Regions from separate parts of the Fodinicola acaciae genome, predicted to be linked through region 2. Evidence: riboswitches for the same ligand, from Rfam matches in the RefSeq annotation. Region 2 holds a riboswitch; each other region holds the start of a gene.
What was found. Region 2 has a riboswitch for thiamine pyrophosphate ahead of thiD (bifunctional hydroxymethylpyrimidine kinase/phosphomethylpyrimidine kinase). Riboswitches for the same ligand answer to the same signal wherever they lie in the genome.

Region 1: another riboswitch for thiamine pyrophosphate. It lies ahead of GNX95_RS14415 (ECF transporter S component); the one in region 2 lies ahead of thiD (bifunctional hydroxymethylpyrimidine kinase/phosphomethylpyrimidine kinase).
Region 3: another riboswitch for thiamine pyrophosphate. It lies ahead of thiO (glycine oxidase ThiO); the one in region 2 lies ahead of thiD (bifunctional hydroxymethylpyrimidine kinase/phosphomethylpyrimidine kinase).

The regions. Positions count from the first base shown of each region.
Region 1 is NZ_WOTN01000001.1:3,044,366-3,049,981, reverse strand. It holds gene GNX95_RS14420 (ABC transporter ATP-binding protein) at 1-1,147, opposite strand, end outside; gene GNX95_RS14415 (ECF transporter S component) at 1,152-1,733, opposite strand; TPP riboswitch at 1,818-1,921, opposite strand; gene GNX95_RS14410 (permease) at 2,151-3,083, shown strand; gene GNX95_RS14405 (TIGR03943 family putative permease subunit) at 3,080-3,781, shown strand; gene GNX95_RS14400 (Fur family transcriptional regulator) at 4,469-4,891, opposite strand; gene GNX95_RS14395 (ArsR/SmtB family transcription factor) at 4,891-5,214, opposite strand.
Region 2 is NZ_WOTN01000002.1:2,275,513-2,281,128, forward strand. It holds gene GNX95_RS26015 (TIGR03936 family radical SAM-associated protein) at 1-173, shown strand, start outside; gene GNX95_RS26020 (Rne/Rng family ribonuclease) at 340-3,075, shown strand; TPP riboswitch at 3,385-3,481, shown strand; gene thiD (bifunctional hydroxymethylpyrimidine kinase/phosphomethylpyrimidine kinase) at 3,476-4,276, shown strand; gene tenA (thiaminase II) at 4,276-4,947, shown strand; gene rplU (50S ribosomal protein L21) at 5,060-5,386, shown strand; gene rpmA (50S ribosomal protein L27) at 5,399-5,616, shown strand, end outside.
Region 3 is NZ_WOTN01000001.1:2,180,141-2,185,756, forward strand. It holds gene thiO (glycine oxidase ThiO) at 1-771, opposite strand, end outside; TPP riboswitch at 767-877, opposite strand; gene thiE (thiamine phosphate synthase) at 915-1,571, shown strand; gene GNX95_RS10145 (helicase-associated domain-containing protein) at 1,576-3,912, shown strand; gene argH (argininosuccinate lyase) at 4,908-5,616, opposite strand, start outside.

The DNA.
Region 1 (5,616 bases), on a different contig from region 2:
CCGCCGCCAGCCGGTCCAGCCGCAGCCGCTCCAACAACTCGTCGGCGCGCGCGTTTTCCTTCGTACGCAACAGCAACTCGTCGCGTACCCGGCCGGTCAGGAACTGGTGCTCCGGATCCTGGAAAACGGCTCCAATCCGGCCGGCGAGGTCGGTGGCCTTCCACCGCCATGGCGGCCGACGATCGGCACCGGACAGCGCGGAGGTGCCTTCTACGCGACCGGATTCCGGCCGCACCAACCCGCCGAGCACGCGCGCGAGCGTCGTCTTGCCAGCGCCGTTCGGACCGGTGATGGCGGCGACCTCCGCCGCGGCGAGCTGGACGGACGCATCGTCCACAATGGACGGCACGCGTACGGATTCCGCGGTCAGCAACGGATTCCGCTCGATCGCGGTCGAGCGCCGGCGACCCACCGGCACACCGGGGACCCACACGCCGGCGGCGGTCAGCTCGTCACACCGCTCGGCGAGTACGCGCTCCGGCGAGCCGTCGGCCACGACACCGTCGGGGGAGATGACGACCAGCCGGTCGACCAGGTCCAGCGTCTCGGCGACGCGGTGCTCGACCAACACGAGGGTCGCGCCGGTCTGGGCGAGCACCGCGTCCACCGCCTTGCGAACGGCGGTCGCGCCGTCCGGGTCGATGTTGGCGGTCGGCTCGTCGAGCAGCAGCAAACCCGGTCGCTGCGCCAAAACCCCGGCCAGGGCGAGCCGCTGCTGCTCGCCACCGGACAACGCGGCCGTCGGCCAGTCGCGGTCGTAGCCGAAGCCGACCGTCTCCAGCGCGGCGTCGACGCGCGGCCAGATCCGGTCGGCCGCGACGGCCAGGTTTTCCAGGCCGAACGCGACATCGTCACCGCAGCGCGCCATCACCAGCTGACTTTCCGGATCCTGCTGGAGATAACCGACCGGCTCGCGGTGTTCGCGCGGATGCGCACCATCGATGTGCATGGTGCCTTCCTCGTCGCCGACCTCCGGGTCGAGTACGCCGGCGAGGCCGCGCAGCAACGTGCTCTTGCCCGCTCCGGAAGCGCCGAGCAGCAACACCCGCTCACCGGGCTGCACGGTCAGGTCGATGCCGCGTACCGCCCACGCCTTGCGGCCCGGATGCCGCCACCCCCAGCCGGCCAGCCGGATCTGTGCCGCCACCGGCTCAGACGCGGGCCTGGCGGCGGCCGCCGGCCAGCGCGGACAGCACGCCGGTCGCTCCGAGCGCGCGGGCCAGCAGCCACGACACCAGACCGGCCAGCACCAGGCCGCCGACCATGCACGACACCGCGTACGTGAGCTTGGCGCCGATCGTGAACTGCGGGTAGTACGTCGTCAGATCGACGATCGCACAGCCCAGGCCGCTGGCGGTGCCGGCCAGCAGAGCGGTCGGCAGCGAGTACGAGCGATAGCGGAAGGCGGCGAAGACGATCTCCGCGGCCAGCCCCTGCGCGAGACCGGACAGGATCGTGGCGAAGCCGTACTGGCCGCCGAGCAGCATCTCGACCAGCGAGCCGAGCAGCTCGGCGACGACCGCGGCGCCTGGCTTGCGCACGATCAGCGGCGCGAGCACCGCCGGGATGAACCACACACCGGAGAACACGCCGGTGAGCGGTGCGACCGCCTTGAGCGGTGCGGTGAGGACGCCGTTGGCGAAGCCCCAACCGAAGAACACGACGCCGAAGACGACGCCGACGACGGCCGTGACGACGATGTCGACGGTCCGCCAACGGAATGATGTGGACATTTGCGGTGCCTCCTTCTGGCTCGAAGGAGGAGTGCTGACGCTCACCCGTCGCCACGCGCCGCCGCGCGTGCGCGGCAGCACGTGGAAGCGGATGACTCGACTTCCTGCGCTGGCATTACCCAGATCAGGTCTGAGGGTCTGCGGTTTCCCGCACTCTCAGCGCGTCCGGCGCTCCCCTGTCGTACTGACCCGGCGACCGTAACACGATCGCCGGCCACCGGCCGTACACCCGCCGGAAACATCCCGTTTCTGGTGCACGGCCGCGGCGTACGTCCTGATCCGGCGCTGGAGGTACGCACCCAGGAGCTCAGCCGGTGCCTGGCCGGTCGCTACTGTTACCGCGTGTCGTCATCCACCACCGACGTGGAGAAGGCCGCTCCGGCCGAGCCGCCGCCGGCGCCCAGCCGCCCGTGGTCGCTGTACGCGCTGATCGCGGTCTGCCTGCTGATCGTCGTCTTCCGCGGCTTTTTCCTCGGTGCCTTCGACGCGCCGCTGATGCAGACCTGGGCCACCGTCTTCGTCTCGATCGTCGTGCAGGCGACGCCGTTCCTGGTGCTCGGTGTGCTGGTCAGCGCGGCGATCGCGGTCTTCGTACCACCCTCGTTCTTCGAGAAGGCGCTGCCGCGCAAGCCGGCGCTCGCGGTGCCAGTGGCCAGTGTCGCCGGGGTCATCCTGCCTGGTTGCGAGTGCGGCTCCGTACCGATCGCCGGCGGCCTGATCCGCCGTGGCGTGGCGCCGGCGGCGGCGCTCGCCTTCCTGCTCTCGGCGCCGGCGATCAACCCCGTCGTACTCGTCGCAACCGCGGTCGCCTTTCCCGGCCAGCCGAAGATGGTGCTGGCCAGGTTCGTCGGGTCGGTGCTGGTGTCGATCGCGATGGGCTGGCTGTGGCTGCGGCTGGGGCGTACGGAGTGGATCCGGATCCCACATCGGCCCGAGCTCACCGGTGTGCCGCGCTGGCATGCCTTTATGGAGGCGGCGCGCGCCGACTTCCTGCCGTCCGGTGGCTTTCTCGTCGTGGGTGCGCTCACCGCGGCGACGCTCAACGTGCTGGTGCCGCAGGAGATTCTTCGTACGATCGCCGACAATCCGGTGCTCGCGATCATCGGACTGGCGCTGCTCGCGGTCATCCTGTCGCTGTGCTCGGAGGCCGACGCGTTCGTCGCCGCGTCGTTGACGCAGTTCTCGCTCACCGCGCGGCTGGTGTTCCTCGTCGTCGGCCCCATGATCGACCTCAAGCTCTTCGCGATGCAGGCTGGCGCCTTCTCCCGCTCGTTCGCACTGCGCTTCGCGCCGGCCACCCTGGTGGTGGCCATCCTGATCGGCTCTGCGGTGGGATTGGTGCTGCTGTGATTTCCGAGGCTCGGAGCGTACTCCTGCTGCTCTTCGGCGGTGCGCTGCTGCGGATCAGCCTGACCGATGTCTATCTGCGATACGTCAAGGCCGGCGTGCGTCCGCTGCTCATCGCGGCCGGCGTCGTACTCGTCGTCATCGCCGTCGTGACGCTCGCCCGCGAGCTTTTCGGCCGCTACAAAGCCGCGCACGACCATGGTCATGGCCACGGGGGAGTGGTGGCCTGGCTGCTGGTGTTGCCGGTGCTGGCGATCTTCCTGGTCGGCCCGCCAGCCCTCGGCTCGTACGCCGCCGGCCGCTCCGGCACCGCCGTGACGCAAAAGTCGCAATATCCACCGCTGCCGGCCGGCGACCCGCTCGCCATGCCACTGATCGACTACGGCTCACGCGCCATCTGGGACTCCGGCCTGTCGCTGGCCAACCGCCGGATCAAGCTCACCGGCTTCGTCGTACCCCGCCCCGGCGGCGGCATCTGGCTGGCCCGCATGGTCCTCACCTGCTGCGCCGCCGACGCACGGCCGATCAAGGTGCTGATGCACGGAAACGTGCCGGGCGATCTGCCGGCGAACATGTGGCTGGAGGTGATCGGGAAGTACCAGCCTGGGCAGGACGCCGACCCGGTCAACACCGAGCCGATCCCGTATGTCTCGGTGATCTCGTACCGGCAGATCAAGGAGCCGGAAGAGGTGTACGAGTAGGGGGTGGGTTTAGGGGTTTTCTGGTTGTGGAGGTGGGTGGAGGTGGGTGGGTTTCTGGTTGTGGCGGGTGGGGAGTGGTTGGGTTTTCGCCTGCGCGGCGGGCGCTCCTGCGCTGAGGCGACCTGGTGATGGTGTGACTGCTGTGGCTGATAGTGCGGGTGAGGTGGCTCGGTTGCGTAATACTTGTTGAACAAGACATCAAAACCGACATTTGTTGCAGCCCGGCAGCCACAACGGCATTATCAGCCTCAATAGTCACACCCGCCACAGCCTGGGGGATCGCGGCGGCGTGAAAGCCTTGTTCCTTGCGTCCAACGCAAGTAACTCGACATTCATGCCATCAGCGAACCGTATAAGCCGGACATTCAGCGGTCCACATGCCGTCTCGTCCCACATACTGGACCTTCACGCCACCCATCGAGACGCCACCGCAGGGCCGGCGCCCCAGCCACAAACCGGACCACACCACCCACCCAACCGCACACGCGGCACCCAACCCAACCAACGACGGGACCCCGCGCGCCCCTCCCCTTGAGGTCGCCCTCCGCGCAGGAGCGCCCGCCGCGCAGGCGAAACCAACCACCCCCAAAACGCAACAAAAATGAGGCCGCACCACACCCCTCAAACGCGGCAACCAGAAAACCTGACCACCCTCAACGCAACCAGAAACCCAGCCAGCTCCAAACGCTAGCTCCGGCACCCAGCGCACTCACCGCAAAGCCCAAAAATGTCGAACGTGTGGCTCAACTGAGTGAATCCGTGCTCCTCGGCCACCTTGTCCACCCACCGCTCCGCCGGTGGGCCGTCGACCTCGACGGCTTTGCCGCAGTTGCGGCACACCAGGTGGTGATGGTGATGCTGGTTCTGGCCGCAACGCCGGTAAAGGTGCTCGCCGCCTGGTGGCCGCATCACGTCGATGTCGCCGGCGTCGGCCATTGACTGGAGGGTGCGATAGACGGTGGTCAGGCCGACGGCCTCGCCGCGTTCGGAGAGCAGGCGGTGCAGGTCCTGTGCACTGCGAAACTCGTCGGTCTCGGAGAGCAGTGCGGCCACCGCGCGGCGTTGGCGGGTGGCTCGGCCTGGTACGGCGCTGGTCATGTTGTCGGCCATCAGTGTATCTCCCCCGCGTGCGAGACCGCGTCGGCGACGATCTGTGCGACGTGGGCATCGGCCAGGGCGTACGCGATCTCTCGGCCGCGGCGTTCGGTCGTCACCAGTTTGGCGACACGCAGTACGCGCAGGTGCTGCGACACCAGCGGCTGCGGCGCGCCGAGCGCGGCGACCAGCTCGTGGACGCATTTTGGTCCGTCGGACAGCTCGGTGACGATCGCGATCCGGATCGGCGCGGCGAGTGACCGGAGCAGCTCGCCGGCCGCGGCGAAGTGGTGATACGTACCAGTATCCGCCGCGCGCGTCTCCTCTTGGACCGTCATGGCGACCACCGTAACGCATGTTCATATGCAGTGTTACGCATGCATCGCCCAGTGGCGTAAGTCACATGGTGATCGTACGACCACGGGTTTATCACAGAGTTCACAACCCAGCTCGTCCACTTTCGTGGCTTGTGTCGGGTTTTCGGCGCTCGGTGACCGTGATTGTTCACAAAGTTATCCGGACAACGCTGATCAATGCGACACTGAGGAAGCTTGCCCTCTTGTCGGATTTCGTCTGATTCGGCAAGGTAAATCCCGCAGTGCGTATGTCGGGTGCGCACCCCGCAGGACGAAGGAGAGTCGCCGGAGATGAAGTGCACCAGGATCCAGACGGTCCCGTCGGCGAGAGGGGTCTCGCTCGGATAGCCGACCCCGCACCGCCGCGACCGGCGGCCAGTCCTC
Region 2 (5,616 bases):
TCGTCGTACGGCATGTGACGCCGGCCGTACGGCCCGATGACATTCTCACCGGTATGTGCGCAGTAGCCGGCCTGTCGCCGCCGTCGTCCGTACGGATGACCCGGCTGGCGCAGGGTGTGCTGACCCCGGACGGGGACCTGATCGAGCCGCTCGCGCACGACCGGGCCGGGTGATGTCGTCGGGGTGTTGCGGACACGGGGTTCCCTGGTGGGGACGCGCAGCACCGCCCTACGAGACTTGCGCGGCCCATCCGTGGGCCGTCTAACTGAAAGTAGAAGTTGACACGCCTCTGAGCGGCCGCGTCACACGCGCCCGGAGGCGGGACGGAGATATGCCTGCATGCCAACGAGGAAACGCAGCGGCTCATCTGGCGATGAAGCCGCGGCCACGCCTGCCGAGACCGAGGAAGCGGTAGCCAAGCCGGTCAAGAAGACGGCACGACCGCGTAAGACCGCGAAACCGAAGGCCGCCGTCGAGGCGCCACCGGTCGAGCTCGAGCCGGTCGAGCCGGCGCCGCCGGCCAAGAAGGTGACCCGCAAGCGCGCCGCAAAGAAGGCGGCGGTCGCCGCCGTCGAGGCCGACGTGCTGATCGAGCCGGAGGTCGCTCCGGAGGTCAGTGAGGCGCCGGCGCCGCGCAAGCGGACGCGCCGGGCCGCGACCCGCGCCGCCGCGCCGCCGGCCGAGCCGGAGCTGACGCTCGTACCGGACGAGGAGACAGCGCCGGCGCCGCAGCCGGAGCCCGAGCCGGCGGAGAAGCCGGCCGCGAAGAACGGCCGGTCGAGCCGCCGTGCGCCGGCGCCGATGGCCCTGTTCATGGCGCCCGAGCTGCCGGAGCCGGTCCCGGCGGTGACCGTCGAGGTCGTCGTCGACGCCGCCAAGGGGGCCGCCAAGGGGGCCGCCAAGGCTCCGGAAGCGGCCGAGGAGCCGGCCGAGGACGATGACACCGGGGAGACCGACGAGTCCGCCGAGGCGGAGAGCGGCGCGGAGAGCCGGCGTCGCCGCCGTGGTCGTCGTGGCCGTGGCCGTGGCCGCGGCGCCAGCGACGACGCGAGCGAGTCCACCGAGACGGGGGACCAGCAGCCGGCCGCCGAGCAGTCGGGACAGTCCGAGCCATCTGAGCAGCCCGAACAGGCCGCCGAGGCCGAGTCCGAGGAGTCCGACGACTCGGATGACTCCGACGACGCGGCAGCCGGCACGACCCGTCGCCGGCGGCGTCGTCGCCGGCGCGGCAACGAGACCGGCGACGGCGACCAGGACGACGACGTCGCCACCGAGGTGCACGTACGTGAGCCGCGCCACGAGACCGCCGAGAGCGACGACGGCGTCCGCGGCGTCAAGGGCTCGACCCGGCTGGAGGCCAAGCGCCAGCGCCGCCGTGACGGCCGTGACCAGGGCCGTCGTCGGCCGCCGGTGCTCACCGAGGCGGAGTTCCTGGCGCGCCGGGAGGCCGTCGAGCGCACCATGGTCGTGCGGCAGCGCGGCGAGCGTACGCAGATCGCCGTGCTTGAGGACAACGTGCTCGTCGAGCATTACGTGACCAAGGCGTCGTCGACGTCGTACGCGGGCAACGTCTATCTCGGCCGCGTGCAGAACGTGCTGCCGAGCATGGAGGCCGCCTTCGTCGACATCGGCAAGGGCCGTAACGCGGTGCTCTACGCCGGCGAGGTCAACTGGGACCTGGCCGGCATGGACGGCAAGCCGCGCAAGATCGAGCAGGCGCTCAAGTCCGGCGACTCGGTGCTGGTGCAGGTCACCAAGGACCCGGTCGGCCACAAAGGCGCGCGGCTGACCTCGCAGGTGAGCCTGCCGGGCCGGTTCCTGGTGTACGTGCCGGAAAACGACATGACCGGGATCAGCCGCAAGCTGCCGGACAACGAGCGCAAGCGGCTCAAGTCGATCCTGAAGAAGGTGGTGCCGGAAAACGCCGGCGTCATCGTGCGTACGGCCGCCGAAGGTGCCAGCGAGGAGGAGCTGCGCCGCGACGTGGCCCGCCTGGAGGCGCAGTGGCAGGCCATCCAGAAGGCGCAGCAGAGCGCGTCCGCGCCGGCGCTGCTCTACGCCGAGCCCGACCTGGTCATCCGGGTCATCCGGGACATCTTCAACGAGGACTTCGCGTCGCTGGTCGTCTCCTCCGACGGTTCCAAGGACGACGCCTGGGAGACGGTACGCGAGTACGTCGGCCACGTGTCGCCCGACCTGGTCGAACGGCTGTCGCACCACGTCGCGGAGACCGACGTGTTCACCGCCCACCGGGTCGACGAGCAGCTGGCCAAGGCGCTGGACCGCAAGGTCTGGCTGCCCTCCGGCGGCTCGCTGGTCATCGACCGCACCGAGGCGATGACGGTGATCGACGTGAACACCGGCCGGTTCACCGGCCAGGGCGGCAACCTGGAGGAGACCGTCACCAGGAACAACCTGGAGGCGGCCGAGGAGATCGTCCGGCAGCTGCGGCTGCGCGACATCGGCGGCATCATCGTCATCGACTTCATCGACATGGTGCTGGAGAGCAACCGTGAGCTGGTGCTGCGCCGGCTGACCGAGTGCCTCGGCCGCGACCGTACGAAGCACCAGGTCGCCGAGGTCACCTCGCTCGGACTCGTACAGATGACCCGCAAGCGGGTCGGTCAGGGCCTGCTGGAGGCCTTCAGCGAGACCTGTGAGGTGTGTCATGGCCGCGGCCTGATCATCCACACCGAGCCGGTCGACAAGGACAACAAGCAGCAGGTGTCCAGCGCGGAAGGCAGTGGCCGGCGCAAGCGCAACCGCGGCAAGGACTCCGCCGAGAGCGCGCCCAAGCCGCGTCCGCCGGTCGAGGACGCCGACGACGTGGTCACCGCCGAGGACGCCTCGCCGATCGACGACGTGAGCGACAACAGCCTGGTCGTGGAGCCGGTCGAGCCTGTGTCCGCCTCGCCGGCCGCCGAGCCCGCTGTCGCTGAGGCCGAGCCCGAGCCTCCGGCCGCCGAGGTCGAGGAGCCGACGGTGTCGGTGGCGCAGCCGACACGCGCGCGGCGCACTCGCCGCGCCGCCTCCCGCCCAGCCGGTCCGCCGCCCCAGGTCGCCGTCGGCAGCTGACCCCCCTCTCCACCGCAGCCGCCTGGTCAGAGGACGCAATCGGATTCCGATTGCGTCCTCTGTTGGCTCTTGACCTGCGGGTTTCCCGGCTGGGGTGACATTCGGACCCGCGATCCGGCGCCCGAATGTCACCCTGTCGCCCAGGGTCGCCGGAAAACCGGTCAAGAAAGTTGCGATCGGACCTAAGGCCTTCATCCCCGGTCCGGCATATCCGCAGGTCAGTGCGCCACAGACGATGCAATCGGATTCCGATTGCGTCGTCGGTCGAGCGGCCGTTTGCCGTACGCGGAAAACAGGTTACGGTGTGAGTTAGTGACGGCGGGGTGCCTCGTCTGGCGAGGCTGAGATCAGACCCGTCGAACCTGATCTAGCTAACACTAGCGAAGGGACCGTCGCGGCCATGATTCCGCATGTGTTGACCATCGCCGGCACCGATCCGACCGGCGGCGCCGGCATCCAGGCAGATCTCAAGACGTTCTCGGCGCTCGGCGGCTATGGCATGACCGTCGTGACGGCGGTCGTCGCGCAGAACACGCGAGGCGTGCGGTCGATCCACCCGGTCCCGGCGGATTTCGTCGGCGAGCAGCTCGACGCGGTGTTCCAGGACGTACGCGTCGACGCGGTGAAGACCGGAATGCTCGGCGACGCCGGCCTGATTCGGACGGTCGCCGCGAAAATCGCCGTCTACAAGCCGAAATACCTGATCGTCGACCCGGTCATGGTCGCCAAGAGCGGCCACCGGCTGCTGCCGGAGGACGCCGTACGCGCACTCCGCGACGACCTGCTGCCGCTGGCCGACCTGATCACGCCCAATCTGCCGGAGGCGGCGGATCTGTTGGAGGACAAGGAAACCGACGATCTCGCCGGCATGCACGAACAGGCCGGCCGGCTGCGCGCGTACGGTCCGGTGGTGCTGCTCAAAGGCGGTCATCTGGCCGGCAGCGACAGCGTCGACATCCTGCTCGACCGCGAACCGGTGGAGTTTTCCGCGCCACGCGTGGAAACGCGCAACACGCACGGCACCGGCTGCACGCTGTCCTCGGCGATAACGACGTTGCGGCCGATGCGGGACGACTGGTTTTCGGCCGTACGAGAGGCAAAAGACTATCTGACCGCCGCGCTGACCGCCGCCGACGATCTGGACATCGGCACCGGACACGGTCCGCCACACCATTTTCACGCGATCTGGAAGGAAAGCTGATGTTCTGCGAGCAGGTGTGGAGCCGGATCCAGCCGCTGCTCAAGGAAACGCTCAACCATCCGTTCAACCGGGAGTTGTCCGCCGGCACGCTCGACCAGGACGTTTTTCGTTTCTATCTCGTCCAGGACGCGCGTTATCTGGCCGATTTCGCCAAGGCCCTGGCGCATGCCGCGGCGATCGCGCCGGCGCCGGACGACGCCGCTTTTCTGGCCGGCAGCTCGGCAAATGTCATCGTCGTCGAGCGCGGCCTGCACGAGCGTTATTTCGCGCGATACGGACTGACCGGCCTCGATGACATCCCGACCTCGCCGAGCGCCACCGCCTACAACAACCACCTGCTGGCGGCCGTCGCGCGCGGCGGCTTCGGTCCGCTGATGGCGACCGTGTTGCCGTGCTTCTGGATCTACGAGTACGTCGGCAACGCGATCCACACCGAGCAGACCGGCGCGGCCAACCCGTATGCGGACTGGATCGAGACGTACGCCGACCCCGGCTTCGCCGAGTCGGTGGCCAGGGCCAAGGACATCACCGACCGCGCGGCCGCCACCGCGAGCCCGGCCGAGCGACGGCGGATGGTCGACGCGTTCGTACGATCCTCGGAGTACGAGTGGCTGTTCTGGGACTCCGCCTACCGGCGAGAACGCTGGCCGACGGTGAGTTTGACCGCATAACCGGCGACGACGTACCCTCGATGGTCGGCGCGCCTCGGGCGCGCCGTATCATGTAACGAGTCAATCAGCACGCCACCCCAACGCCGTGAGCAGCTAGGAGCACGATCTCGAGATGTACGCCATCGTCAAGACCGGCGGCAAGCAGTACAAGGTCGCCGAAGGGGACGTGATCGAGGTCGAGAAGCTCGAGGCAGCTCCTGGCGACGCGGTCACGCTGCCGGCGGTGCTGGTGGTCGACGGCGAGGGTGACTCGGTCACCGTGACGCACGACTCCGCCGCGCTCGCCGGTTACACGGTCAGCGGCGAGGTGGTCAGCCACGGCCGCGGCCCGAAGATCAAGATCCACAAGTTCAAGAACAAGACCGGCTACCACAAGCGCCAGGGTCACCGTCAGAACCTGACCCAGGTCAAGGTCACCGGCATCGCGAGCGGGAAGTAGGAGCTAGCAGATATGGCGCACAAGAAAGGCGCATCGTCCTCGCGGAACGGTCGCGACTCCAACGCACAGCGGCTCGGCGTGAAGCGGTTCGGCGGCCAGGTGGTGAAGGCCGGCGAGATCCTGGTCCGCCAGCGCGGCACCCACTTCCACCCCGGTGAGCTGGTCGGCCGGGGCGGCGACGACACCCTGTTCGCGCTGGCCGCCGGCCACGTGCAGTTCGGCAGCAAGCG
Region 3 (5,616 bases), on a different contig from region 2:
CACACCGCCGTCATCGCGCGGCACCAGATACATCGCGCGGCCAGCGACCAGCGCGCGTACGGTCCGCCGCGGTGGACCGACAGTGCCAGGACGCGCGCGCAGCCGCAGGATCTCGCCTTTCACCGGTCGTACGACCCGCGACAACCGCTCGTGGAGCCGGCCGCTGTACGCACCGGCCGCCAGCACGACGGCATCGGCGCGCAGGACACCGCCGCCGGCGAGGGTCACCTCGCCGCCGCGTACCGACGCGGCCGCTGTCCGTACGACCGGCACGTCACGGATGGCCAGGGACAACGCGGTCATCAGCTGACGGTTGTCGACCGCGTGGTCGTGCGGTACGGACAACCCGCCGCGGACCGGACCGGCGACCGCCGGCTCCAGCTCGCGGACCTCGCGCGGCCGCAGCGACCGCACCTGGCGGCCGAGACCGTCCAGGAAGGCCGCCAGCCGGTCGAGCTCGGCGCGATCGGTGCCGTCCGCGGCGACCACGATCGTCCCGTCCGTCCGCAGACCGGCCGGCACGCCGGCGGCGGACGCAAGATCATCGGCGTATGCGGGCCAGGCATCGAGCGAGGCGGCGCCGAGCTCCAGCAACGGCTCCTCGCCGTGCCACGCCTCGGTGACCGGCGCGAGCATCCCGCCAGCGACCGCCGACGCGCCGCTGCCGGCGGCAGGATCGACCAGTGTGACCTGCCATGACGCCGAGGCGCGCCAACAGATGGAGAGACCGACGACGCCACCGCCGACCACGATCAACGTACGAGCTGTCACCGATCACCACGCTCCCTGCGCCGGCATGACCCGGATCAGGTTCGACGGTCGAAGCGGATCGCGCTTCCTCTCAGCCCGGCTTGCCCAGGCTCCCGTGCGGACCAACTGCCATCCTAACCCGGAGACTCGCTACGGTCGGAACCATGAACAGCGACCCCCGCCACCGCCTCGCCGACGCGAGGCTCTATCTGTGTACGGACGCGCGTCGCGACCGCGCAGATCTGGCCGAGTTCGTGAACGCGGCGCTGGCCGGTGGCGTCGACATCGTGCAGCTGCGCGACAAGGGTCCGGACGGTCCGCTGGAAGCGCGCGAGGAGCTGGCCGCGCTGGAGATCCTCGCTGAGGCGTGCGAGCGGCACGGTGCGCTGTTCGCGGTGAACGACCGCGCCGACATCGCGCTCGCCGCCGGTGCCGACGTCCTGCATCTCGGACAGGACGACCTGCCGGTTTCCTGGGCCAGGCGGATCGTCGGCGACGATGTCGTGATCGGCCGGTCCTCACACGACGTCGGCCAGGCGTCGGCCGCGGCGACCGAGCCAGGCGTCGACTACTTCTGCACCGGGCCGTGCTGGCCGACGCCGACCAAGCCGGGCCGGCCGGCGCCGGGCCTCAGCTTGGTGCGCGCGACCGCCGGCTCCGAGCGGCCGTGGTTCGCGATCGGCGGCATCGACGCCGATCGTCTCGACGAGGTGATCGAGGCCGGCGCGCGGCGAGTCGTGGTCGTACGCGCCATCACGCAGGCCGAGGACCCGCGCGCCGCCGCAGAGTTCTTCGCGACCCGGCTGCGAAAGGTGAGCTGACGGCGTGGACGCGGAAGGCCTGCGCCGGCTCGGTGAGGACGGGCTCGCCGAGCTGCTCCGCCGCCGGCCGGACGCCGCCGACCCGGCGCCGGACAGCCTGCTCGCACTGGCCAACCATCTCCAGCACCCCAACTCCGTCGTACGCGCGCTGCAGCGGCTCGACCTGCCGACGATCCAGGTCTGCGAAGCGCTCGCCGCGCTGGGCAGCGAACCGTCGGTCAAGGAGTTGGCGCGGTTGCTGGGGGTCAGTCCGCGCGACGACGACCTCCAGCGCTGTCTCAGCGTCCTTCGGGCATACGGGCTGCTGGACGAGGTGGCGGCGCAGCGCCATCTCTCAGTGGTCACCGACCACGGCGCGACGGTCGGCCGCGTACGGCTGGTCACCACGGCCGCGCTGGCCTGGGAGTCGCCGCTCGACCTCGGTCCCCCGATCGGCCCGTACCTGGCCGAGCTGACCGTCTCCGCCCTCGCCGGCATCCTCACCGCGCTCGGCCGCGACCGGCCGTCCCGCAAGCAGGACCTGATCGACGCCGTCGTCGCCGCGCTGACCGACCACGACTTCGTCCGGCAGGTCGTCGACGAGGCGGACGAGGAGGTCGGCGCGCTACTGCACCGAATCTCGCGTACCGGCGAGGTGGTCGCTCCGCCGATGTTCGCCGAGCGACAGACGCCGGCGCAGTGGGCCCAGCAGCGTGGACTGCTGATCCCCAGCGACTGGTACTACAACGCCCTGGTGATGCCGGCCGAGGTGATGCTCGCGTTGCGCGACGACGAGCACCACGCTCCGTTCCAGCCGGTGCCGCCGGAGGTAGCGCACGAGCCGGTCGACAGCGAGCGCGTCACCGCCGACGCGATGGCCAGCGTCGGCAGGCTGCTGCGCGTCGTCACCGCCTCGCTGGACCAGGCCGGCGTCAAGCCGATCCCAGTGCTGAAGAGCGGCCACATCGGCGTACGCGAGCTGCGCCGGATCGGCAAGGAGCACAGCGCCGATGAGCTGGAGGTGCACACCGCGCTGCGGCTCGCCGGATCGCTGGGGATCGCGTCGGTCGATGAGCGCGGCGTGTCGCCGACAGCGGACTACGACGCTTGGCGGGCGCAGCAGCCGGCCGAACAGATCGCCAGCCTGCTGGCCATCTGGTGGGAAGTGCCCGTCCCGCCGTCACGGTCCATCGCCAGGCGTCCCGAGCTCAGCGTGGCGCTGTTCCGCCAGCAGCTGATCAGGTCGGCGGCACCGTACGGCCGCGTCGACCTCGACTCGGTGATCGAGCACGCCCGCTGGTCGGCCGCGCTGGCCTGGCCAGCCGACGAGGACGGCCAGGACGGCTCCGAACACGAGGCCGCCGCGCATGCGTGCTGGCAGGAGGCGGAGTTCCTCGGCGTCGTCGGCGCCGGCGCGGTCAGTCCGATCGGCCACGCGCTGCTGGCCGGCGACGACCTGACCAAGGTGCTCGCCGGTGTCGGCGAGACCGAGCACTCCGTACGGCTGCAGAGCGATCTGACCGCGATCGTCGGCGGCACACCGAGCGCGGCACTGCGCAAGCTGCTCGACCTGGCCGCCGATCCGGAGGCGTCCGGCACCGCGTCGACATGGCGGTTTTCGCCCGCCAGCGTGCGCCGTGCCTTCGACGCCGGCTACACCGCCGAGCAGCTGCTCGCCGAGATCGAGGCGGTCGCCGCCGGCACGTTGCCGCAGCCGCTCGGCTACCTGATCCGCGACGTTGGCCGTACGTACGGACACATCCGCGCGATCAAGGTCGCCTGCTGCCTGCGGTCCGAGGACACCGCGCTGCTGGCGGAGGTGGCCGCGGACAAGCGGCTGCGCAAGCTCGGGCTGCGCTTGCTGGCGCCGACCGTACTGGCGAGTCCGAAGCCGCTCAAAGACACCATCGCTGCACTCCGCGCCGCCGGCTTCGCACCAGTCGCCGAGTCCGCCGACGGCGAGCCGGTCGTCGAGCGCCTGACGACACACCGCTCGCCACCGCGCCGCCGCGTCCAGTTGAAGCGCGTCGACTACGCCGCCGTCGCGCGCCAGCTCCTCGCCGGTGAGGACGGCGAACCTGAGCTGCCACAGCCAAGCCCCACCGCCGAACAGATCGCGCCACTGGTGCCGCAACTCAGCGCCCCGGAGCTGGTCACGCTGGCCTTCGCTATCGACGATGAGCGGCCGGTGATGATCGAATATCGGTCACAGAGCGGGAAACGTAGCCGTCGGGTGATCGAGCAGCTCGATCTCGACGGTCCGGTGCTGCATGCGTGGTGTCGTTTGCGGCAGGACGATCGCGCTTTTCATCTCGGTCGGATTTTGTCGGTGTCGCCGGTGTCGGAGGAAGAGGACGACTGAGTGTCCGGGGATCGTTGGAGTTTCCGGTTGTTGCGTCGGTGAGGGGTGGTTGGGGTTTCAGGTTGCTGCGTTGGCGAGGGGGTTGGGTTTTCTGATTGTTGCGTTGGGTGGGTGGTTGCGTTTTATGTTTTGTTGCGTCAGGGGGTGGTTGGTTTTTTCGCCTGCGCGGCGGGCGCGCCTACGCGGCGAGCGACCTCAAGGGAGGGGGCGCGTGGCCGCCAATCATGTGCATTGGGGATGCGGGCGGCGGTTGCGGGCGGGGCTGGGTTCTCCAGGCTTGCTCGGTCACGTATGGGAAGCAACCCGTCGGGATGGACGCTAAACGATCGTGCCGTAGCGGCTGACTGCGTAATACTTGTTTAACAAGACATCAAAACCGACATCTGTTGCAGCCGAGCAGCCACAACAGCATTATCAGCCTCGGTAGTCACACCCGTCACAGCCTCCGGAGATCACGGCGGCGTGAAAGCCTTGTTCCTTGCGTCCAACGCAAGTAACTCGACATTCATGCCATCCACGACCCTCACAAGCCGGACATTTAGCGCTCCATACGCCTTCGCATCCCACATACTGGACCCCCACGCCACCCGCTGAGACGCCACGGCACCGCCGGCGCCCCAGCCACACTCCTGGTCCGGTTTGTCCGTTCTCCCCCGTCGGCGAGCTCTGCTTGAGCACATTCTGGCCGGGCCTGCCGCGTACGCAAACCAACCACGCACGAAAGCTCGGCAGGCCCGGCCAGAATGTGCTCATCCTCCGGACGCCGGCGGGGGAGAACGGACAAACCGGACCACACCACAAACACAACCGCACCCGCCGCACCCAACCCAACCAACAACGAAACCCCGCGCGCCCCTCCCCTTGAGGTCGCCCTCCGCGCAGGAGCGCCCGCCGCGAAGGCGCCACCACCCCCAAACGCAACAAAAATGAGAACCCAACCACCCCAAACGCAACAATCATGAAAACCAGCCGCTCCTAGGACACTCCTAGACCGACTACCCCCGAGCAGCCCACTCCCGCTGGACCTCGACATCATTCCGGGCCCCAGCCAGCTGCTCGCGTACGCGCTCAGGCGCCGTCCCCCCGATGGCATTGCGCGAGGCGATGGAGCCCTCGACGGTGAGCACTGAGCGGACGGCTGGAGTCAGGTGTGGGGAGATGGCGGCGAGGTCGGTGTCGGTGAGGTCGGACAGCTCGATATCGCGGGCTTCGCACGCGCGTACGCACTCGCCGGCGATCTCGTGTGCGTCGCGGAAGGCGACGCCCTGGCGGACGAGCCACTCTGCCACGTCGGTTGCCAGGGTGAACCCGAGTGGAGCGGTTTCGGCCATCCGTTCGGTGTTGAAGCGGATCGTCGAGATCATCCCGATGAACGCGGGCAGCACCGTCTCGAGCGTCTCCAGTGAGTCGAAGACCGGCTCCTTGTCCTCCTGCAAGTCACGGTTGTACGCGAGCGGCAGGCCTTTCAGTGCGGTGAGCAGACCGCTCAGATTTCCCACCAACCGGCCGGTTTTGCCGCGCGCGAGCTCGGCGATGTCCGGGTTTTTCTTCTGCGGCATGATCGACGAGCCGGTCGCGTACGCGTCGTCCAGCACAGCGTAGAAAAACTCGGCGGTCGTCCAGATGACGATCTCCTCGGCGAGCCGCGACAGGTTCACACCGAGCATCGCGAGGACAAACGCCAGCTCGGCGGCGAAGTCGCGG